4 regions of the Streptomyces sp. NPDC088747 genome follow, and region 2 is predicted to be linked to each of the others. Evidence: riboswitches for the same ligand, from Rfam matches in the RefSeq annotation. Region 2 holds a riboswitch; each other region holds the start of a gene.
What was found. A riboswitch is a leader RNA that binds a small molecule or an ion and turns the genes downstream of it on or off. The one in region 2 is predicted to bind cyclic di-AMP.
Positions count from the first base shown of each region.

Region 1 (5,749 bases), on a different contig from region 2:
TCTGCGGTCAGGGACCGACGCCGGGTCGCCGCCGCGGCGAAGCCGAGCGGCTTCACCGGCCGGACGAGCCGCTGAGCAGGGGCTTCGTGGAGCCGGGCGGACTCGGCGACCGCGCGGCCGGGAACGGGCCCCGGGTCGCCGCGGAGTGCCGACTCGGGCGGCATCCCGCTCCCGCTCCGCGCCCGTAGAACGGCATGAGGTTCCGTGTCCGTGAGGCGGCGTCCTGCTCCGCATCCGTAAGGCGGCGTCCCGCTCCGCGTCCGTAGAACGGCATACGGTTCCGCGCCCGTAAGACGGCATAAGGTTCCGCGCCCGTCAGGCGGCGTCCTGCTCCGCGCCCGTCAGGCGGCGTCCCGCTCTGCGTCCGTGAGGCGGCGTCCCGGGCTTTGCGCCCGTAAGGCAGCGTCCCGCTCCGCGCCCCTCACTTGGCCGTGAACTCCACGGGCAAGTTCCGTAGTCCGCGCATGATCAGGCCGCCCCGCCAGCGCAGGTCCACCGGATCGACGGCGAGCCGGAGGTCCGGCAGCCGGCGCAGCAGGGTGGCCAGTGCGGCGCGGCCTTCGAGACGCGCGAGCGGGGCGCCGATGCAGTAGTGGATGCCGTGGCCGTACCCGAGGTGCTGGTTGTCCCTGCGGGAGAGGTCGAGTGTGTCCGGTTCGTCGAATCGGGCGGGATCGCGGTCGGCGGCGGCGAGGACCACGAGCACGGGGTCACCGGAGGCGATCTCCTGTCCGCCGATCTCGAGCGGCTCGGTCGCGTAGCGCCAGGTCGCCAGCTCGACGGGACCGTCGTAGCGGAGGAGTTCCTCGATGCCGGTGTCGAGCAGTTCCTGTTCGCCCCGCTCGATCGACCTCTGGAGTTCCGCCCGCTGCCCCGGGTTGCGCAGCAGTGCGTAGGTGCCGTTGCCGATGAGGTTGATGGTCGTTTCGAAGCCGGCGAAAAGCAGCACGAAACACATGGCCGCGGCTTCGTTCTCCGTGAGCTGCTCGCCGTGGTCGGAGGCGCGGATGAGCCCGGAGATGAGGTCCTCGCCGGGACCGGCGTGCTCCGGGAGAGCCTCCCGCTTGCGGTGGATCAGCTCGGCGAGGTACCCGCGCATCTTCTTCACGGACCGCGCGACGCCGCCTCTCGGCCCGCCCCCGTGCCGGATCATCATCCCCGCCCAGTCCCGGAAGTCGTCCTGATCCTCTGGGGGGACGCCGAGCAGATCGCAGATCGCGTAGATGGGGAGCGGGAAGGCGAACTCGTGGATGAGGTCGGCGCTCCCGGTGTGCGCGAACCGGTCGATGAGGTCGTCGGTCAGTTCCTGGACCCGTGGGGCGAATTCGGCCACGCGGCGCGGAGTGAACGCCTTGGAGACGAGCCGGCGCAGGCGCGTGTGGTCCGGGGGATCGATGTTGAGCAGGTGGGTCATGAGGTTGGCGCTGCGCTCGCCGGGGATGCCCGTCCTGTTCTTGCCGTGGGCGTCCGCGGAATGGTGCACGGGATTCTTGGAGAGCCGTGCGTCGGCGAGCGTCTGCCTGGCGTCCGCGTACCGCGTGACGAGCCATGCCTCGACCCCGCTGGGAAGGGTGGTGCGGTGCACGGGCGCGTGCTCGCGGAGCCACGCGTAGGCGGGGTAGGGGTCGGTGGCGAACTCCCAGGTGAAGAGTTCGGGTCTGCTGTGCGGGACGTTCACGGAGCGACGGTACCCGGCGCCGCACTCCCGGGAGGGCGGCGAAGCGGTCAATTCACCCGCAATCGCCCGGCGTGGCGAACAGGGCGTCTTCCGGGGCGACATGCCGCGCACTTGAGGGCATGTCGCCCCACCGACTGAGCGCCAACTCCCTTGGCGGCGGTCGGATGCGCGGCCGGAAGGCAGGCAACTCGCAGGAGATTCCGCCGGTTTGCGCAGGCGCGGCAGGCTCGTTATACGCGGATTGCGCATGCTTCCAGGGGAGTTCACTGGTCCGCTCCACTTGTCCCCCGGGTGGTCACAAGTGACTTGAGGGGCGCAAAAAGCTGACGCTCCCTCAACATTGTGATCTTCACGTGATCTGCGCTGCATCGACTTGTGACAAGCGTTCGAGTGTCGATACGTTCCTCGTCAGCGCGGATCATCCGTCGCCGGCGTCCTCGGGCGTCGCTGTTGTCACCTGCTGTCACGCGAAAGGTTTCCGTATGCTCACCGGGAACGGCCGTCATCGTCGCCCCCGTCAGGCCCCGGCTCTCGTCGTCGCGGCAGGGGTCACCGGATCGGCCATCGTGATCCCGTTGCTCGCCGCCACGGGTGCGAGCGCGGCCGACGCCACGACCTGGGACCGCGTCGCGGAGTGCGAGACGGGTGCCTCCTGGAGCGAGAACACCGGCGACGGGTACTACGGCGGGCTGCACTTGACCCAGTGGGACTGGGAGAACTACGGCGGCCTCGACTTCGCCCCGAGCGCCGACCAGGCCAGCCGCTCGCAGCAGATAGCCGTCGCCGAGAAGATCCTCGACGGACGCGGAATCGCCGCCTGGCCCACCTGTGGCCCCCTCTCCGCGCTCAGCAAGGAGTCGGCCCAGGTGGACATCGACACCGGCATCGGAGGCGTCCTGACGCCGTCCAGCGGGTCGACGGATTCGACGGATTCGACCGACTCGACCGGCCTGTCCGGCTCGACCGGCTCCTCCACCCCCTCGCCGTCCGCCTCCCCCTCCTCCTCGGCCTCCTCGGACACCTCCACGGATTCGGCCAAGTCGGGCAATGTAGACGCGAGCGCGACCAAGGGTGGCGATTCGGACAAGTCCACCCCGAGCGCCGATCCTTCGGGCACGGCGAGCGGCTCCGGACGTCACCGCGGCACCTCCGCCGATGACGCGGCCGCCGACCGTACGGACGACAGCTCGGCCGGGCGCCACGCCTCGCGCGACTCCGCGACGGCCCGTGAGACCCCCGCGGCCTCCTACCCGGCCGTCGTCGACGAGAGGCTCTCGGTCATCGCGGACGCCTTCGGCCTCGTCGGTCAGTGGCTCGACCCGTCCGCCGCGGACGAGGAGGCGGCGGACGTCGAGGCGCCGGTCATCTTCCCCGGTCACGGCCTCGACAATGCTGCCGAACCGGCCCAGAACTAGGCAGAGTTCGCGTCATGGTTCGGCCGTGAATGTCCGGTTTGGCGAGAATGAGAGATGGATCTCAGACCCCCTGATCGTCTTTGATATTCCGCCGTTCGCCTGTCTACGGTCGTGACCGCTCGCCACTGGTGAGCCCCGTGGGTCGCAACGCCGAATCCTGCCAACGGCCTTACGGGAACAGTCGTCGCGTCAAGCGCCGTAGGCAGGAGCGGGGGACCCAAGGTAAGTGCCGGGCCCGGTGGTTGACCGGGAACGGCTTGGGGTGAAGACGTGCGCCGAGAGGTGCGCGGCCGGGCACTCACCCGCCCGAACCCGACAGCTCACCTCGCAGGCGTCGGTGAGGGGATCACTTCATGCTGCGTTCGTGCAAGGGCAAGCACCGTCGTCCGACCGTTCTCGACCGGACCGCCCGCATCGCCACCCTCGCGGGAGTGACCGGCGTCGCCGTCGCCGCCCCGCTGATGGCGTCCGGCACCGCCTCCGCCGCCACCACCTCCGAGTGGGACACCGTCGCCCAGTGCGAGTCCGGCGGCAACTGGTCCATCAACACGGGCAACGGCTACTACGGCGGCCTGCAGTTCTCCGCCTCCACCTGGTCCGCCTACGGCGGCAGCGCCTACGCCTCCACCGCCGACCAGGCCTCCAAGTCCCAGCAGATAACCGTCGCCGAGAAGGTCCTCGCGGCCCAGGGCAAGGGCGCCTGGCCGTCCTGCGGCACCGGCCTGTCGGGCGCCGCGTACGACGGCGGCACGAGCGACTCGTCGTCGTCTTCGTCGTCCTCCTCCTCGTCGTCCTCGGACAACTCGCAGAGCACCACCCCCTCGCAGCAGCCGAGCACGAAGACCGACGAGCAGCGCGCCTCGCGTTCCTCGGAGCGTGCGACCGCCGCCAAGAAGACCGTCCAGACCCCGACCGGCAAGACGGTCAAGAAGGGCGACGGCGAGTACAAGGTCAAGAAGGACGACACCCTCAGCGCCATCGCCGAGGCGAAGAACGTCAAGGGCGGCTGGCAGAAGCTGTTCAAGCTGAACAAGGACATCGTCGACGACGCGGACTTCATCTACCCGGGTCAGCAGCTCCACCTCAGCTGACGGCCGAGGTCGCCGGCCCACGGCGGTCGGCCGGCGACAGACATCCGGTTCATGGCTGAACCACAGCCCGCTCACATACGTGGTCCTCATACTGAGGGCCTCGTGCGGGTCACCCCCCGTCCCCCACGGGCTCCCCGCTCCGGTGCGTGTTCCCCCGTACGCACCGGGGCGGGGTTTTTTCTTTCCGGGTCCGGCCGGGCGGCGCGCTCCACCCGCACCCCGGTTTTCGTTCCCTTTTTGTTCCGTTCTGGAACAATGTTTACTCTCAGTTCTGCCCAAGAGGTGGTCGACCGGCTGGCCGAAGCGTCCGGGCCGGTTAGGCTCATCCCGCGGGGCTGCCACAGTCCCGCGTACCCGCGTCACATCCCAGAAGGAGATGCTCGTGCCGTCCATCGACGTCGTCGTAGCCCGGGAAATCCTCGACTCGCGAGGGAACCCCACCGTCGAGGTCGAGGTCGGCCTCGATGACGGCAGCACCGGTCGTGCCGCCGTCCCGTCCGGCGCCTCCACCGGCGCCTTCGAGGCCATCGAGCTGCGCGACGGTGACCCCAACCGCTACCACGGCAAGGGTGTCGAGAAGGCCGTCCTCGCCGTCATCGAGCAGATCGGCCCGGAGCTCGTCGGCTACGACGCCACCGAGCAGCGCCTGATCGACCAGGCGATGTTCGACCTGGACGCCACCGACAACAAGGGCTCGCTCGGCGCCAACGCCATCCTCGGCGTCTCCCTCGCCGTCGCCCACGCCGCCTCCGAGGCCAGCGACCTCCCCCTCTTCCGCTACCTGGGCGGCCCGAACGCGCACCTGCTGCCCGTTCCGATGATGAACATCCTGAACGGCGGGTCGCACGCCGACTCCAACGTCGACATCCAGGAGTTCATGATCGCCCCGATCGGCGCGGAGTCCTTCTCCGAGGCGCTGCGCTGGGGCGCCGAGGTCTACCACACCCTCAAGAAGGTGCTGAAGACCAAGGGCCTGTCCACCGGTCTCGGCGACGAGGGCGGCTTCGCCCCGAACCTGGAGTCCAACCGCGCCGCGCTCGACCTCATCCTCGAGGCCATCAAGCAGGCCGGTTACGTCCCCGGCGAGCAGATCGCGCTCGCGCTCGACGTCGCCGCGTCCGAGTTCTACAAGGACGGCAAGTACGAGTTCGAGGGCAAGTCCCGCTCGGCCGCCGAGATGACCGAGTACTACGAGGAGCTCGTCTCCGCGTACCCGCTCGTCTCCATCGAGGACCCGCTGTACGAGGACGACTGGGCCGGCTGGAACGTCATCACCGAGAAGCTGGGCGACAAGGTCCAGATCGTCGGCGACGACCTCTTCGTCACCAACCCGGAGCGTCTGGCCCGCGGCATCGAGGAGGGCTCCGCGAACGCCCTGCTCGTCAAGGTCAACCAGATCGGCTCGCTGACCGAGACGCTGGACGCCGTGGAGATGGCGCAGCGCAACGGCTTCAAGTGCATGATGTCGCACCGCTCCGGTGAGACCGAGGACGTCACCATCGCCGACCTCGCGGTCGCGGTGAACTGCGGTCAGATCAAGACCGGCGCCCCGGCCCGCTCGGACC
Region 1 covers NZ_JBIVKZ010000008.1:91,706-97,454, reverse strand. Annotated here, with positions in the region: gene ACIP79_RS20305 (cytochrome P450) at 422-1,678, opposite strand; gene ACIP79_RS20300 (transglycosylase family protein) at 2,161-3,093, shown strand; cyclic di-AMP (ydaO/yuaA leader) riboswitch at 3,278-3,442, shown strand; gene ACIP79_RS20295 (transglycosylase family protein) at 3,447-4,184, shown strand; gene eno (phosphopyruvate hydratase) at 4,561-5,749, shown strand, end outside.
Region 1: another riboswitch for cyclic di-AMP. It lies ahead of ACIP79_RS20295 (transglycosylase family protein); the one in region 2 lies ahead of ACIP79_RS40670 (LysM peptidoglycan-binding domain-containing protein).

Region 2 (5,749 bases):
CATCCGGTCCACGAACGCCGGCGAGACGTAACACCGCCAGTACCGGTCGACGGCCATCGTCGGCACCGTCCGCGACTCCACCGTGTGGAGGGCGAACAGGGCCGTCGCCAGGTAGGGCCGGACCCGGGCGGCGTGCAGCCGGGCGGCGAAGAGCTTGTCGAGGTCGAGGTCGAGGTCGAGGTCGAGCGCCCTCCCCGCCTCTGGTGTCTCCGGGTTCTCCCGGCTCCCCGGACTCCCCGGACTTCCCGGCGTCTCCGGAGTCCCCGGCGTCTTCGGACTCCCCGGCGTCCCCGGACGCCCCGGCCCGCCCGCGGTCACCGGCGGCCCGCCTTCGCGGTGAGCGCGGTGGCGCGGGACACCGACTGGTCCGCCCGCCTGGACAGGGACACCGCCCCGGCGAGCTTCTCGATCGACGCCGGGACGTCCCAGTCGTCCTGGCGGAGGGTGGCGAGTGTCGTCGCCGGTACGACCACCAGGTCGGGCGCCCCGGTCTCCAACGCCCGGACCAGGAGCGCCCACGCCGCGTCCCAGCGAGCCCTCTCCGGACGTTTGCGGACCGCCGCGACCACGCCGTCGAGTACCGCCTGGCGCAGATCTCCCCGCTCGGGCAGGACCGCGGCAGCCGGGTCGGCGAGCAGCGTCTCGGGGTCGGGGAGGTCCAACCGGTCCAGGCCGGCCAGCAGTTCGAGCCCCGGCCCGTCCCCGACGGTTCCTCTGACCAGCAGGGAGAGCACCTCCCGGGAGGAGCCCGCCGCGGTCGCGAAGGCGATCAGGAACAGGGTCATCTCCCAGCTTCGCGGGGAGGGCCAGGGGCCGCCCCGGCGGGTTTCGTTGCTGGGCAGCTGGTGTACGAGGGTGGGGCGGGCGGCGAGGAGTTCGCACACCGCCCGTCGGGCGAACCGCACGGCCTCCGGCAGCCTCTCCGCGTCGAGCCGTGGCAGCGTCGCCCGTGGCCAGGTCCCGCCGAGTCCACGTACGACGACGTCGTGGTCGTGGGTCCACTGGAGATGGACGAACCGGTTGGCCAGCGGCGGGCTCAGTTCCCAGCCGTCGGCCGCCGAGGAGCGCGGGTTGGCGGCGGCCACGATCCGTACCCCGGGCGGCAGTTGGAGCGAACCGATGCGCCGCTCCAGCACAAGGCGGAGCAGCGCGGCCTGCACGGCGGGCGGCGCGGTGGACAACTCGTCCAGGAACAGGAGCCCTCGCCCGGTCCGTACCAGGCGGACTGCCCAGTCCGGGGGAGCCATGGGAACTCCCTGCTCGGCGGGGTCGTCGCCGACGATGGGCAGCCCCGAGAAGTCGGACGGCTCGTGCACGCTCGCAATCACCGTGGTCAGCGGAAGGTCCAACGCCGCGGCCAACTGCGTCAGCGCCGCGGTCTTGCCGATCCCCGGCTCACCCCACAGGAGTACGGGCAGATCGGCGGCCACGGCCAGTGTCAGGGCCTCTAGTTGGATGTCGGGGCGTGGCTCGGTGCCGGCGTCGCGCAGCAGCGCCAGCAGCTCGCCGGCTACGTCGAGTTGGGAGACGGGCGGCGTTAGGTCGGAGGGGTTGTCGATGGCGGGGAACAGGGTGCGTGTGGGCATGTTTGATCACCTTTGGGTTCGTGGTGGGGAATGAGAATGAGAGGGGCGGCGGAGGTAGGGGGGAAGAAGGAGAGCGGTGCGGGCGAGAGCTGGGGTCAGCCCCAGATCGCGTGTCGCGAGCGGGTACGGCGTTCGCGTGGGCGCTGACAGTCCGGGTGGAAGTGGAGGCGGCCGGGACCGGGTTCGATCAGGCCCGCCCTGAACAGCCCGTATGTGATCCGCCGGGCTGCCGCCGCCTCCAACTCGTCCCGTAGGGCGCCGCCTCGCAGGACCGCGCCGGGGCCCAACAGCCCTTCGACGACGGCCAACGCGCCCTTGATGTCGCCATGGACCAGGCGTTCACGGACGCCGACCAGGCAGTCCGGACGGCGGTGCGCCTCGTCGATGGCCCGCAGACAGGGAAGCGGGGTGCCGGTGAGTTCGACCAGCAGTTCCTCGCGACGGATCTCGGCCGGATCGTGGTCCATCGCCGCCAGCACCCCGTTGACCAGCCCGATCCGGTGCTCGGCCCCTCGGCACTCCACCAGCCGCGGTTGCCCTGCGGCAGCGACGGCGACGGCGACCGGGGCAGCGACAGCGACAGCGGCAGGGGCCGCGGAAGAAGGGAGACCAGGCCCGGCCCCGGAGCCCGAGGCCGCGGCCGACACAGAGGCCGCCCCCGCCCGCAGGCCCCCGGCCGACAACGCCGACGCGACCAGCGGATGCAGCCGGTCCATCCCGACCGCACCGGCCCGGATCAGTTCGAGGTCGGGCAGCACCCAGGTCGCCGCGTCCGGCAGCACCGGCAGCGCGGAGTCGCTCCCGTCCGTCGGCGCCGCGGAGATCCGCATGACAGGCGACCCACGGTCACTGGTGCCCCCACCCCCACCCCTCTCAGCGTCCCCGTCCGCGACCAGCTCCAGGACCAGCCGACGCCGAGCCCCGAGCCGTACGGAGACCGCGCCGGTACCGCTGGCCCGCCCTTCGGCGCGAAGCAACATCCCGGCCTCGGCCGCCCACCGGTCCACGGCACACGGGCACCCGTGCCGTGGACCGGTGGGCGGCCCCAGCAGATCCGTATCCGAAGCCGAAGCCGCGTCGACCGGAGAGCCGAGAAGCCGATCCGCCCCGGACCGCATCAGCAGCTCATCGCTCCTGCGCGCATCCCACAGATGCCGGTGGAGGTCGAGGCGGAACCGTCGGCTGGGCCGGAGATGGGGATGCGGATGCCGCCCCGCGGCGGCCTCGAAGCGGGGCCCGCCCCACAGCGCGAGGCTGATCCGCTGCCCGGCGTCCGCCCAGGCAGGCGGAGTCCGCACGACGAGATACACGGGGTGTTCCCCACCGCGCTCACTACCGTCGGACCCGAACCCGAACCCGAACCCGAACCCGGACCCGAAATCAGCCCGAGCCCTGGACTCGTAAACAGCCCCAGCCCCGGCCTCCACCTCGTACCGAGCCAACGCGACAGTCACCCCCGGCCGCAACAGCCCGTCAGGAGCGATCCTCGGCAGATGCCAGCGCAGCAGGTCGGGAGCCAGATGGCGGAGGTCGGCCCGGATCCGGGCAGCGAGATCGCGGCCATGGCTGCGCGCCACGGAACGCGGACTGAGATCGACGTCGATGCCCGCGGCGGCACACGCCCCGGCCCAGTCCCCGGCAAGGCGGCGGGCGGTCGCGGTCTCGATCATGGAAGGCGGCACGGCGAACTCGCGCACGCGCGGCCAGAAGGAAAAGCGGGAGTCCCCATTCGCGTCCTGAGTGAGCATCAGCACTCACCTTGCGCGGATGGGACCCCCAATCTACGAACGGTTTGAGTCGTCATCGAGGGGAGCGTAACGCCCCCGACCGCGAACAGTCACCCGATATTCGGCGGCAGCCACGGCCGCACGGCCGCTCAGCGGCCCAGCCGAATCCCCCCGAAGACCGCCGAAACCGCCGACTCAGTAAGCCCCGTTGACGTTGTCGATCGAGCCGTACTTCGCCGCGGCGTAGTTGCAGGCGGCGGTGATGTTCGCGACCGGGTCGTAGGGGTCCGTCGAGGTGCCGGCCACGTGGTACGCGGTGAAGGTCGGGTCGATGACCTGGAGCAGGCCCTTGGAGGGGGTACCGGCGGCGGCGTTGGAGTCCCAGTTGTTGATGGCGACGGGGTTGCCCGCGGACTCGCGGATGATGTTGCGGTAGATGCCGTCGTAGCTGCCGGGAATCCCCTTCTCGGCCATGATGGCCAGGGATTCCTTGATCCAGCCGTCGAGGTCGTCGGTGTACGTCGCGGAGGTCGCCGCGGACTTCGTGGCGGTCTCGGCGGCGGCCTGGGTCGTCTTCGTCGCCTTCGTGCCCACGGTCAAGGTGGTGCCCGGCCGAAGCATCATCGGGTCGGAGCCGATGACCGCGGCGTTGGCCTTGTAGAGCGTCTGCCAGGTGCCGCCCGTGGTGCGCTCCCGCGCGATCTTGGACAGTGTGTCGCCCGAGACGACCTTGTACGTGACCAGCTTGACGTCGGGGACGGCGGCCGGAGCGGCCTTCGTCGCCGCGGTCGCCTGGGCCGGCACGGCGGTGGTGGCGGCGTGTGCGCCGGTCGCGGTCACCAGGGGGAGCACGAGCGCGGCTCCGCCCGTTCCGGCGGCGACGACGCCGCGGGTGAGGTGGCTGGTCCTGGGACGGCGGTGCTTGCCTGCGGGCATGACGAATTCCTCTCCGTCGCCTGCGAGGTGAGCTGTCGGGTTCGGGCGGGAGCTGCCCGGCCGCATGGGTGGGTGCGGCTTCACCCCGAGCCGATCCGTGTCCGAATCGGCGGCTTACCTGGGTCCCCCGCTCCTGCCGTGAGCGTGTGTGGATGGGTGGGGTCCGGGCGGCGGCAGGATTCGGCGTTCCGCCTGGATCGACGTGAACGTATGCGAGAGCACATGTCCGGAACAAGGCCAGATTTGCCGGTGTAGATCACTTTCGCCTCGGCATACGGCAGGGTTAATCGCCCGATTGTGCCGGAATGTGAAACTCAACTTGCCTTTAGCGAACGGCTAATTGTGCGACGGTCCGAGAGGGCGATCTTGTCCGGACGTGACCCATTTCACGCGACCAAGCAGGAACAAAGCGGCACTGCGTCCAATCTATTCACAATCCGGACACCGCTCTCGGAGCCCCGGGGGCAGGGAGCTGCCTACCTCTACCCCCACCTCTGCCCCCGGCCTCTGCCGCCCTATCCCGCCGTCCGCGGAATCCGCTTCTCCCAGGTCCGGTGGAAGACCACCGAGTCCCCGTCCCGGCAGATCACCTCGTTGAAGGTGATGAAGTCCTCAGCGTCGCAGGAGATTTCGGACGTGGTCGAGACCCGCGCGTCCCACGGCAGGTCCGGCCGGTGCAGGCGGATCGACCAGGTCGAACGGGCGCGGGCGGAGAGCGGGTCGGACTCGTTGATCGTGTACGTCTCCAACGCGTCCTCGGTGAACTCGAGACCGTCGGGATACACGCGGGTGCCGCCGTAACGGGGGTCGACCTCAAGTCGCCACTCGCCCTTGGCCACGTCCCGCACCACCAGTCGCTCGGGCCGGGGTTCGTCCAGGGTCGCGGGCACGACCACTCCCAGCGGCTCGGACTCCTCGGGTTCCTCGAAGGAGATGGGGAAGTCCGACTGCCGTTCCCGCAGCGGGAGTTCGAGGGCGCTGCCGTCCGGGTCGAGGGTGAGGCCCGCCTCGGAGCCCGGCTGGGGCCAGATCCAGGGCCAGTACGCGGAGGAGACGGAGAGGCGGATCCGGTGTCCGGGCGGGAAGGCGTAGCCGATGCCGTTCAGTTCGAGAACCACGTCCTCCGTGGTGCCCGGATTCCACGGGACCGTCAGATCGCGGCCGTGGCGCGCCGACAGGTTCAGCGCACCCCGGGTGACGAGTGTCGAGGAGCCGTCCGGAGCGACGTCGCACACGCGGGCGACGACCTGCCCGCGCGCGGCGTGCGAGGTGAGCCGCAACCGCACCTTCGGCCGGCCCAACACCCAGGTCTCCTCCGGGACTTCGAACTCGAAGCAGGCCGAGCGCCCGTCCTCCTCCTGCTGGTCGGGCGGCAGGTCCGCGTCGTTGCCGAAGGGGAAGAAGCGGCCCGCGTCCACACCGGTGTGCTGCGGCGAGCGGATCAGGACCGGTTTGCCCTGGAGTTCGTACGACACCGGTGTCACGGAGGGGGACGGCCAG
Region 2 covers NZ_JBIVKZ010000026.1:142,899-148,647, reverse strand. Annotated here, with positions in the region: gene ACIP79_RS40685 (VWA-like domain-containing protein) at 1-318, opposite strand, end outside; gene ACIP79_RS40680 (AAA family ATPase) at 315-1,586, opposite strand; gene ACIP79_RS40675 (hypothetical protein) at 1,682-3,334, opposite strand; gene ACIP79_RS40670 (LysM peptidoglycan-binding domain-containing protein) at 3,509-4,249, opposite strand; cyclic di-AMP (ydaO/yuaA leader) riboswitch at 4,254-4,404, opposite strand; gene ACIP79_RS40665 (CocE/NonD family hydrolase) at 4,765-5,749, opposite strand, start outside.

Region 3 (5,749 bases), on a different contig from region 2:
CCCGGCCCTCACCCCGAAGCGATCCTCACATCCTCACCCTGACCCGGTTCGCGGAACGCCCACGCCGCACCCCACCCGAACCCGCACCCGTCCGCCAGCACCAGACTTGCCCGTCCTCAGCCGCCCTCAGGCGCCCTCAGGCGCCCTCAGCCGCCCTCAGCCGCCCTCAGCCGCCCTCAGCCGCAGAACGCGTCACCACCGCATCCGGCACGCAAAGGCTCCCCGCCCGACCCGGCGCGCGAGACGCCACCACTTGGACGGCCCCGGCGCGCAGCACCCCTACAGCTTCTCCACCGGTGCGTACCGCAGCAGCAACCGCTTCGGCTTGGGCTCTCCGAAGTCGACCGTCGCCTCGGCGTTCGCGCCCGTCCCCTTCACGCCGACGACCGTGCCCAGGCCGAACTGGTCGTGCGTGACCCGGTCCCCGACCGCCAGCGATACCACCGGCTTCTCCGCGATACCGCGCCGCGTCGCGAACCCGGAGGCGCCGGAGGCCGCGGACCGCGAGCGGGAGGCGGACAGTGACGAGGACAGCGAGGCCGCGACGCCCGAGACGGGGGTGGAGGAGGCCGGACCCATCGAACCCGTGCGCTTCCACTCCAGATGCGCCTCCGGGATCTCCTCCAGGAAGCGGGAGGGCGGGTTGTACGAGGGCTGCCCCCAGGCGCTGCGCATGGACGACCGCGTCAGGTACAGCCGTTCACGCGCGCGGGTGATGCCGACGTAGGCCAGGCGCCGCTCCTCCTCCAGCTCCTTGACCTGTCCCAGCGCGCGCATGTGCGGGAAGACGCCGTCCTCCATGCCGGTCAGGAACACCACAGGGAACTCAAGGCCCTTGGCGGTGTGCAGGGTCATGAGGGTGATGACGCCGTTGCCGTCCTCCTCGTCGGGGATCTGGTCGGAGTCGGCGACGAGCGCGACCCGCTCCAGGAACGCGGAGAGGCCGCCCGGAGTCTCGCCCTCACCGGTCTCCTGCTCGAACTCCAGCGCCACGGCGGCGAGTTCCTGGAGGTTCTCGATCCGGGTCTCGTCCTGCGGGTCGGTGGACGCCTGCAACTCCGCCAGATAGCCGGTGCGTTCGAGGACCGCCTCCAGGACGGTGGCCGGGCCCGCGCCCGACTCCACGATCGTCCGCAGGTCCTCCATCAGCGTGTTGAACCGCTTGACGGCGTTGGTGGAGCGGGCCGCCATGCCGTAGGCCTCGTCCACCCGGCGCAGCGCCTGCGGGAAGCTGATCTTCTCGCGCTGCGAGAGCGCGTCGATCATCGCCTCGGCGCGGTCACCGATGCCGCGCTTGGGGACGTTGAGAATCCGGCGCAGCGGGACGGAGTCCTCCGGGTTGGACAGCACCCGCAGGTACGCGAGGACGTCCCGGACCTCCTTGCGCTCGTAGAAGCGGACGCCGCCGACGACCTTGTAGGGCAGGCCGACGCGGATGAAGACCTCTTCGAAGACACGGGACTGCGCGTTCGTACGGTAGAAGACCGCGACGTCGCCCGCCTTGGCGTCGCCCGCGTCGGTGAGACGGTCTATCTCGTCGGCGACGAACTGGGCCTCGTCGTGCTCGGTGTCGGCGACGTAGCCGGTGATGGTGGATCCCGCGCCCGCGTTCGTCCACAGGTTCTTGGGGCGGCGGGATTCGTTGCGCTCGATGACCGCGTTGGCGGCGCTGAGGATCGTCTGGGTGGAGCGGTAGTTCTGCTCCAGGAGGATCGTCGTCGCGTTCGGGTAGTCCTCCTCGAACTGGAGGATGTTGCGGATCGTGGCGCCGCGGAAGGCGTAGATCGACTGGTCGGCGTCACCCACCACGCACAGCTCGGCGGGCGGCACGTCCTGCTCGCTCGGCGGCACGTCCACGGGGTGCTCAGAGGTGCCGACGAGTTCGCGCACGAGGGCGTACTGCGCGTGGTTGGTGTCCTGGTACTCGTCGACGAGCACGTGCCGGAAACGGCGGTGGTAGTGCTCGGCGACGTCCGGGAAGGCGCGCAGCAGATTGACCGTGGTCATGATCAGGTCGTCGAAGTCGAGGGCGTTGGCCTCGCGCAGCCGCGACTGGTACATCGCGTAGGCCTGGGCGACGGTCTTCTCGAAACCGTCGACGGCCTGGGCGGCGAAGTCCTCCTCGTCGATCAGCTCGTTCTTCAGGTTCGAGATCTTGGCGCTGAAGGACTTCGGCGGGAACCGCTTCGGGTCTAGGTCCAGGTCACGGCAGACCAGGGCCATCAGCCGCTTGCTGTCGGCGGCGTCGTAGATCGAGAACGAGGAGGTGAAGCCGAGCCGTTTGCTCTCGCGGCGCAGGATCCGTACGCACGCGCTGTGGAAGGTCATCACCCACATCGCGTTGGCGCGCGGGCCGACGAGCTGCTCGACGCGCTCCTTCATCTCGCCCGCGGCCTTGTTCGTGAAGGTGATCGCGAGGATCTGGCCGGGGTGGACCTGGCGCTCGCCCAGCAGATACGCGATCCGGTGGGTGAGCACGCGGGTCTTGCCCGAGCCCGCTCCGGCCACGATGAGCAGCGGGGCGCCGGAGTGCGTCACGGCCGACCGCTGGTTCTCGTTCAGCCCGTCCAGGAGCGCGGCCGGGTCCACGGCGGGGCGCGGGGCACCGTCGCGGTAGTACGCGTCCCTGCTCGGCGGCACGTCGAAGCGGCCGCCGAACAGGTCGTCCGGAAGCTGCTCGGCCGTCCCGTCCTCGGGAGGCGGCGGGGGTTCTTCCTCGTGGGCCCCGGAGGGCTTGAGGTCCGCCAGGAAGCTGTCGTCAAAGAGGCTGCTCATCGCTCTCCGAGTCTAGGCGGCCCCACTGACACCCCGCCGCCACCCCGAGAAGTCCGCGGCGGTATCCGCAGCGGTGGTAGAGCCCCACCGGCCGCTCGGCCTCTTTGCGCCCTCCATCTCCCCCTACCCTCCAGAACAGCTCCGTCACTTTCAGCAACCGTCCACGCGGGGGCCCGTCCGCACCCTTCCCACCCACACGCAGGGCGGCTCCGCCGGATCACGCGCCCCATCACCCACCCCGCCCCCCGTCGGACAACTCGCCCGATAACTCTCCGAATTGACCGGCGGGAACGAGGCCCATGACTAAGGTCACGAAAACGTATCGGGCATTTCGAACATCAACCTTCACAGAAGCCTTACGAGTTGGTTAGCGTGCTGATCAGGCCGCCCGACCCCCACCGGCGAACGTCGCCGGGCCGTGGCGGCCTCCGCTGAGTCCGGTGCGCCTTGCGGCAGCCGGAATCGGGGACCCACCGAACTTGGGGTGAATCGGTCCAACTGCCTTGTCGGGCAGGACCGTAGGGCAACCCTTCCGAACCACCCGCCCGAACCCGACAGCTAACCCGGTAGGCGGATGATGGAAGGAGTCGCCTCCGTTGGCGTCGCAACGCAAATGGTTCTCGGGCTCGCGCGTGGCCGGCACGGCCCCCGCTCTCGCCACAGCGGCCCTCACCTCGGTCGCCCTGCTCTCGCAGACGGCGGCCGCCACGCCGTCGGCCGAGCCGAAGCCGAGCCTCGAAGAGGTCGAGAAGAAAATCGACGACCTCTACCGGCAGGCCGAGTCGGCCACCGACAAGTACAACGCGGCCAAGGAGAAGACCTCCAAGCAGCGCAAGAAGGTCGACACCCTTCTCGACGACGTCGCGCAGCGCACGGAGAAGCTCAACACCGCGCGTGAGGAGCTCGGTTCATACGCCGCGGCCCAGTACCGCACCGGCGCCGCCGCTCCCGACACCGCCTCCCTGCTGCTGGCCGACAACCCGCAGGACTACTTCGACCAGACCCAGCTGATGAGCCGGCTGACCACCCGCCAGAAGGCGGCCGTCGACGACTACGTCACGGATCAGGCCGCCGCCACCGAGAAGCGCACGGAGGCGACGCAGGGTCTGGAGACGCTGTCCACGACGCAGGACGCTCTCAAGGCCTCCAAGACCGACGTCCAGCAGAAGCTCGCCAAGGCGCGCGAGCTGCTCTCGCAGCTGACCGCCGAGGAGAAGGCGCGGCTGGCGGCGATCGAGGCGGAGCGGCGCAAGGAGGCCGAGCGCAAGGCGGCGGAGCTGGCGCAGCAGCAGGCGGACGCGGCAGCCGCGGCGAAGGCGGCCCAGGAGTCGTCGCCGAGCGCGACGACGGGCACCTCCGGCACTGTCACCACCGGTGACTCCTCGTACTCGACGAAGTCGGCCAAGGCCATCGCCTTCGCCCGCGCCCAGATCGGGAAGCCGTACGTCTGGGGTGCGACCGGCCCCGGCTCGTACGACTGCTCGGGCCTCACCCAGGCCGCCTGGAAGGCCGCGGGTGTCACCCTCCCGCGCGTCACCTACGACCAGGTGACCGCCGGCACGACCGTCTCCGTCTCCGAGGCACAACCCGGTGACCTGGTCTTCTTCTACGACGACATCAGCCACGTCGGCCTCTACATCGGCAACGGCATGATGATCCACGCCCCGAAGCCGGGTGCGTACGTCCGCGAGGAGTCGATCTTCTACGACGGTGAGTCGGCCATCTACAGCGTCGTACGGCCCGCGTAGCGCACCGGCGCACCGTCCTCACGGCACCATCCGCGGGGCACGCGCGCGTGGAGCACGTTTTCGTCCTCCACGCGCGCGTGCCCCGCGGGCAAGGCGTCCGAAGCTCCCTAGCATCGGGCCATGCCAGCCATCTCCCAGCTCCGTGCCTGGTGGGCCGAGCGTCCGCCGGCCGCCGCTGCCGCCGTCATGGCGTCCGGAATCATCTCGGTCGGACTGCGGCTGACCGGCCACGAGACGCTGTCCCGGGTCGCCCTGGTCCTGGCGTCCGTCGCCTGGCTCGCGCTCGCCGCGGACTTCGCCGTACGGCTGCTGCGGGAGCGGACGCGCTGGGCGACGGAGGCGGGGACACCCGCCGGGCTCACCGCCGTCGCGGCGACCGCCGTCCTCGGCACGCGGCTGTCCCTGCTGGGGTGGCAGGAGGTCGCCGGGGCCCTGCTGGCGCTCTCGGCGGTGCTGTGGCCGGTGCTGCTCCTCCTCGTCGTACGGCACTGGAGTCGCCGTATGCCGGGCGGGGTGTTCCTCGTCTGCGTGGCCACCCAGGGGCTCTCGGTGCTGGGCGCCACCCTCGCCGCGGCCGTGGGGGCCGACTGGCTCGCGCATGCCGCACTGGTGCTCTTCTGGCTCGGGATCGCGCTCTACGGGGTGGCGTTCGCGCACTTCGACATCAGGGAGGTGGTCACGGGCGCCGGGGACCACTGGGTCGCGGGCGGCGCGCTCGGCATCTCGGCGCTGGCCGGGGCCCAGCTCGTCGCGGCGCACAACGCCGACGCCTTCCTGTGGAACGGCGACGACAACGGCGTCCTGCGCGCCGTCACCACCGCCCTGCTCGTCCTCGGCCTGGCCCTGTGCTGCGTCCTGGCGGCCGCGGAGGCCCGGCCGCGCCTCCGCTACGACGCCCGGCGCTGGGTGACGGTGTTCTCCCTGGGGATGACGGCGGCGGCGACCCTGTCGGTCTCGGCCGCCCTGGGCGTCGCGTGGCTCAGGAACCTGGGAGAGGTACTGCTGTGGATCGCGGTGGCCCTCTGGCTGCTGGCGGCGACCGGAGCCGTCAGGTCCGCCGCACTCCGCTGATTCGGCTCCGCCGCACGCCCAAGAACCCGATCCCCCGCACCCCGCTGATCCCGGTCCGCCCCACCCCGTCGGATCAGGTCCAGAGCACCGCGATGAAGATGTTCGCCGTCGTCAGCAGGCCGACGAGCCCGAAGAGCCCCTTCTCCACCTTCTCG
Region 3 covers NZ_JBIVKZ010000028.1:47,903-53,651, reverse strand. Annotated here, with positions in the region: gene pcrA (DNA helicase PcrA) at 280-2,775, opposite strand; cyclic di-AMP (ydaO/yuaA leader) riboswitch at 3,195-3,364, shown strand; gene ACIP79_RS41385 (NlpC/P60 family protein) at 3,372-4,523, shown strand; gene ACIP79_RS41380 (tellurite resistance/C4-dicarboxylate transporter family protein) at 4,644-5,594, shown strand; gene ACIP79_RS41375 (hypothetical protein) at 5,668-5,749, opposite strand, start outside.
Region 3: another riboswitch for cyclic di-AMP. It lies ahead of ACIP79_RS41385 (NlpC/P60 family protein); the one in region 2 lies ahead of ACIP79_RS40670 (LysM peptidoglycan-binding domain-containing protein).

Region 4 (5,749 bases), on a different contig from region 2:
CGTGGACGGCGCCTCGCACAACGGCATGTGGGACATGTCCATCCTCCAGGTCGTGCCGGGGCTCAGGATCGCCGCGCCGCGCGACGCGGACCAACTGCGGGCGCAGCTGCGGGAAGCGGTCGCCGTCGACGACGCGCCGACGCTGATCCGCTTCCCGAAGGAGTCGGTGGGACCGGCGATCCCGGCGCTCGACCACGTGGGCGGAACGGACGTCCTGCACCGGGGGGAGAAACCCTCGGTGCTCCTGGTGGCCGTCGGTGTCATGGCACCGGTCTGCCTCCAGACCGCCGAACTCCTCGAAGCCCGCGGCGTCGGGTGCACCGTCGTCGACCCCCGCTGGGTCAAGCCGGTCGACCCCGCGCTGCCGGGCCTCGCCGCCGAACACCGGCTGGTCGCGATCGTCGAGGACAACAGCCGGGCGGCCGGGGTCGGCGCGGCGGTCGCGCTGGCGCTCGGGGACGCCGAAGTCGACGTGCCCGTAAGGCGGTTCGGCATTCCGGAACAGTTCCTCCCGCACGCCAAACGTGCTGAGGTGCTGGCGGACATCGGGCTCACGCCGGTCGAGATCGCCGGGCGGATCAGCGCCGGACTGGCAGTCAAGGACGAACTGTCCAAGGAGAAACAGGAATGACCATCGGAAAAGGGGAGTTCGACCTCGGCGCGCTGCTCGCCGAACGCGGGGCCGAGCGCTACGAGCTGCACACCAAGTACCTGAACCACCAGCTCCCGCGCATGCTGCACACCATCGGCTTCGACAAGGTCTACGAGCGGGCCGAGGGCGCGCACTTCTGGGACGCGGACGGCAACGACTACCTGGACATGCTCGCCGGGTTCGGGGTGATGGGCCTCGGCCGCCATCACCCCGTGGTCCGCAAGGCACTGCACGACGTCCTCGACGCCTCGCTCGCCGACCTCACCCGCTTCGACTGCCAGCCGCTGCCCGGACTCCTCGCGGAGCGGCTGCTCATCCACAGCCCGCACCTGGACCGGGTGTTCTTCGGCAACAGCGGCACGGAGGCCGTCGAGACCGCGCTGAAGTTCGCCCGGTACGCCACCGGGAAGCCGCGGATCCTGTACTGCTCGCACGCCTTCCACGGGCTGACCACCGGATCGCTCTCCGTGAACGGCGAGGACGGGTTCCGCGACGGGTTCGCGCCGCTGCTGCCCGACACGGCTCTCCCGCTCGGCGATCTCGACGCCCTGGCAAGGGAGTTGAAGAAGGGCGACGTCGCCGCGCTCATCGTCGAACCCATCCAGGGCAAGGGAGTGCACGAGACACCGCCCGGATACCTGCGCGCCGCCCAGGAGTTGCTGCACCGGCACAAGGCACTGCTCATCGTCGACGAGGTGCAGACGGGCCTCGGGCGGACCGGGGACTTCTACGCCTATCAGCACGAGGAGGGTGTGGAGCCGGACCTGGTGTGCGTGGCCAAGGCGCTGTCCGGCGGCTATGTGCCCGTCGGAGCGACCCTCGGCAAGGACTGGATCTTCAAGAAGGTCTACTCGTCGATCGACCGTGTCCTGGTGCACTCGGCGAGCTTCGGATCGAACGCGCAGGCCATGGCGGCGGGCCTCGCCGTGCTCTCGGTCATGGAGAACGAGCAGATCGTGGCCAACGCCCGTGTCACGGGAGAGCTGTTGAAATCCCGGCTCGCCGCGCTCGTGGACAAGTACGAACTGCTCAGCGACGTACGCGGCCGCGGGCTGATGATCGGCATCGAGTTCGGACGGCCCCAGTCGCTCAAGCTGCGCAGCCGCTGGGCGATGCTCCAGGCCGCGCGCAAGGGGCTGTTCGCCCAGATGGTGGTCGTGCCGCTGCTGCAACGGCACCGTATCCTCACCCAGGTCTCCGGCGATCACCTGGAGGTGATCAAACTGATCCCGCCGCTGGTGGTCGACGAAGGGGACGTCGACCGCTTCGTGGACGCCTTCACCGCCGTGATGGACGAAGCTCACGGCGGCGGCGGGCTGATGTGGGACTTCGGGAAGACACTGGTGAAGCAGGCGGTGGCGAACCGCTGAGACCTGAGGATTTTGCCTCTGAGGCAAGAAAATTGCCTCGGAGGCAAGCCTGGGGCTCAATGGAGGCATGAGTACCGCCGAGGGTTCCCACCCTTCCCCGCGCGGGGAGACCGACGGCCTGCACGTCGTCGCACCCCAGCTGCGTGAGCTGCGGCGCCGTGCCTCCCTGACCCTGGAGGCCGCGGCACGGGACGCCGGGCTCTCGCCGGCCCATCTCTCACGCCTGGAGACCGGACAGCGCCAGCCCTCGCTGCCGATGCTGCTCGCACTCGCCCGCATCTACGGTACGACGGTCTCGGAGCTGCTCGGCGAGACGGTCGCCGAGCGGGACGCCGTGGTGCGCGCCGCCGACATGGAGCCGACCGCGGCGGGCGGCTGGACCTACTGGCAGGCCGGCGGCTCCGGACGCGCGATGCAGGCTCTGCGCGTGCACGTCCCCCACGGCTCGCAGGGCGACATCGTGCGGGTCCACCCCGGTGAGGAGTGGCTCCACGTCCTGCGGGGGCGGCTGCGGCTGCGCCTCGGCGACACCGCGCACGTGCTCGCACCGGGGGACAGCGCGCACTTCGACTCGCTCACCCCGCACCGCATCGCCGCCGCCGACCGGGACGGCGCCGAGCTGCTCTTCGTACACACCCTGCTGCAGAGCCCTTCCGCCGCGCTGTGCCTGGGCCCGGCGACGGGCCACCCGAACCTGGGAGAGACGCCATGACCGAACCCACGGAACCCGGCCCGCGCCGCTCCATGGAGGACAAACTCCCGCCGGCGCTGTGGATCCGGCTGCTGATCTACGTCGCCGTGGGCCACCTCTTCGCGGGATTCGTCTACCTGCTCTTCACGCTGGGCGCGCAGAACCAGTAGGCGTCGGCCGGACCGGACGACCTGACCGGCAGGGCCGCCTGTCGAGCGGCCCGCGTCAGTCGAGGAGACGCTCGCGCAGCCGGTCGCGCAGCTCCGGGGTGATCCCGAGGGCCGTCTCCAGGTAGGCGTCGACGCCGCCCCACTTCTCCTCGATCGTCTCGAAGGCCGCGGTCAGGTACTCGGCGCGCGCGTCGAAGAGGGGGCTGAGCAGCTCCATGACCTCAGGGGAGTACGCCGAGGCGGAGGAACCGCTGCGCTGCACCCTGTAGCGGCGGTGCGCGGCGTTCGACTCCAGGTAGTCGGTGACGATGGCCTCGCGCTCGACCCCGACGGCGAGGAGCGTCACGGCTATGGAGAGGCCGGCGCGGTCCTTGCCCGCGGCGCAGTGCATCAGCGCGGGAACACTGTCCTCGGCCAGCGACCGCAGCACCTGGGAGTGCTCGGCGGTGCGGTCCCTGATGATCGCGCGGTAGGAGTTGATCATCCTGTCCGCACCCTTGCCGTCCGCGAGGAGGCCGCGCAGCTGATCGAGATCGCCGTCCCGGACCATCTTCCAGAACTCGGCGCCGTCGGCCGGGTCGGTCAGCGGGAGGTTCACGTTCCGCACGCCCGGGAGCTCGACGTCCGGGCCCTCCAGCTTCTGGTCCGAGGCGTTGCGGAAGTCGAAGATCGTGTGCAGGCCGAGTGAGCTGAGGAACACCGTGTCGTCCCCCGTGGCGTGCGCGAGGTGTCCGCTGCGGAACAGCACCCCGTACTTCACCCGGCGGCCGTCCACGGTGGGCAGGCCTCCTACGTCCCGGAAGTTGCGCACTGCGGTCAGCTCGGGCTCGGTCGACGGCACCTGCTGCGTCACGTGGGCTCCTCCCGGTCAGCCGTCGGCGCTGCTCGGCTCGCCCGCCGACGGACGTTGCGCTCCCGACGATACGACATGGGTTCGTGGGGCATGGAGTTGTCCACAGGCGTTGTTCTGGCGGGTGCGGAGCCGTTGCCCGCAGGGCGCCCGGCGGCGGCGGTGGCTGTCGCGGGCGGCGGTGGCGGTGCGAGGAAATCGATGCGGCAGATATCCACCCACGTAACATGTGACCGTTCTGTCCGTATTGGTTGCTTCATTCCAACTGGCCCTGGAATAGGGCATCCTGTGTCGACGTGCGTGAGCAGCGTCATATCCGTGACGATGTGTTGCGGCCCCGATTTGTCAACCTGCCGGAATTCCCGCGCGATTTGGCGGGTCGGAAAGGCCCTTTCTCCACGGAGGGTGACGGTGATTTCTGGATGGATCACGAATGGATCTTCCACAGAAAACCCACATGGTTGTAGGCGCGGTCTCATCTCGCTTACGTTCGCCCTCAATCCGGACGGACGCCCAATCCTGCCGCCGCCCGGAATCCGCACACTCACCCGTATGTGGCAGGAGCGGGGGACCCACAGGTATGACGCCTGTTCCGGTCTCCGGAACGGCTAGGGGTATAGCCGCGCAGCAGCGCGGCCGGGCATCTCCAGTCCGCACCCGACAGCTCACCTCGCAGGCGCCGGAGAGGAATTCGTCATGCCCGCGAAGGGTAAGCACCGCCGTCCCAAGTCCCAGCGTTTCACGCGCTCGATCGCCGTGGCCGGAACGGGTGGCGCCGCACTCGCGCTGCCGCTGATGGGAGCCACCGGAGCCCATGCGGCGACCCCGGCCTCCACCGTTTCCGCGGCAACGGGAAAGACCGCCACGGTTTCCCAGCAGACCGCCGCCACGCCCGCTTCGGCTCAGAAGACCGCGGCGAAGACGTACGCGGTTCGCGCCGGTGACTCGCTCTCGAAGATCGCCGACGACCAGAGTGTCAGCGGCGGCTGGAAGAAGCTGTACTCGGACAACCGCAAGGCCGTCGGCGAGGACCCGGCCCTGATCCATCCGGGTCTGAAGCTGACGATCGGCAAGAAGGCCGCCGCTTCGAGCGGCACGGCCAAGTCGTCCAAGTCCTCTAAGTCGACCGAGTCGTCGAAGTCGTCGGCCAAGGCGGCGACCGAGACCGCCACCACGGCCACCGACACCGCGGCTTCCAGCAGTGACTCCGGCTACACGCTGCCGGTCGAGGGCGCCACCATCGGCACCAACTACAAGGTCGCCGGCAGCATGTGGTCCAGCGGCTACCACACGGGCGTCGACTTCGTGGTCCCGACCGGCACCACCATCAAGTCCATCGCGGCCGGCACCGTCGTCTCCGCGGGCTGGGGCGGCGCGTACGGCAACCAGGTCGTCATCCAGCACGCCGACGGCCAGTACTCGCAGTACGCCCACATGTCCTCCCTCTCCGTCTCGGCCGGCCAGACCGTGACCGAGGGGCAGCAGATCGGGCTCTCCGGCGCGACCGGCAACGTGACCGGACCCCACCTGCACTTCGAGATCCGCACCACGCCGGACTACGGCTCGGACGTCGACCCGGCCGCGTACCTGCGCTCGCACGGTGTGACCGTCGGCTGACGCCGCCCCCTTCTCGCCGAAGGCCGGACCCCACGATCCCCGGGGCCCGGCCTTCGGCGTTTCTCTCAGCACATTGCGGTCTCGTGGCGCGGCCGGGGAAAGCGTCGACATGCCCGTCGAGGTGGTCGCACAGTGATCTCCGTAAGCGCTTGCCGCACCGGAGCGGACGTTCACCGGTGCCCCTCGTACGGAAGGTGTCGCATGACCACGCGCAGAGCCTTTGGAGCCCTGGCCGCCGGTGCCGCCCTCACGGCGCTCGTCCCGGCGGGGGACGCGAGTGCCGCGCCGAGGTACCGCCGCGGCGGACTGACGGCCGCGGACGACTTCCGGCACGGCCTGGGGCAGTGGGTCACCGAACTCGAGGACGGTGGCACCGTCACCGCCGCGCGCGGCGTGCTG
Region 4 covers NZ_JBIVKZ010000019.1:104,825-110,573, reverse strand. Annotated here, with positions in the region: gene dxs (1-deoxy-D-xylulose-5-phosphate synthase) at 1-631, shown strand, start outside; gene ACIP79_RS34670 (aspartate aminotransferase family protein) at 628-2,022, shown strand; gene ACIP79_RS34665 (helix-turn-helix domain-containing protein) at 2,090-2,734, shown strand; gene ACIP79_RS34660 (DUF6126 family protein) at 2,731-2,883, shown strand; gene ACIP79_RS34655 (tyrosine-protein phosphatase) at 2,939-3,736, opposite strand; cyclic di-AMP (ydaO/yuaA leader) riboswitch at 4,250-4,425, shown strand; gene ACIP79_RS34650 (peptidoglycan DD-metalloendopeptidase family protein) at 4,430-5,350, shown strand; gene ACIP79_RS34645 (DUF6250 domain-containing protein) at 5,552-5,749, shown strand, end outside.
Region 4: another riboswitch for cyclic di-AMP. It lies ahead of ACIP79_RS34650 (peptidoglycan DD-metalloendopeptidase family protein); the one in region 2 lies ahead of ACIP79_RS40670 (LysM peptidoglycan-binding domain-containing protein).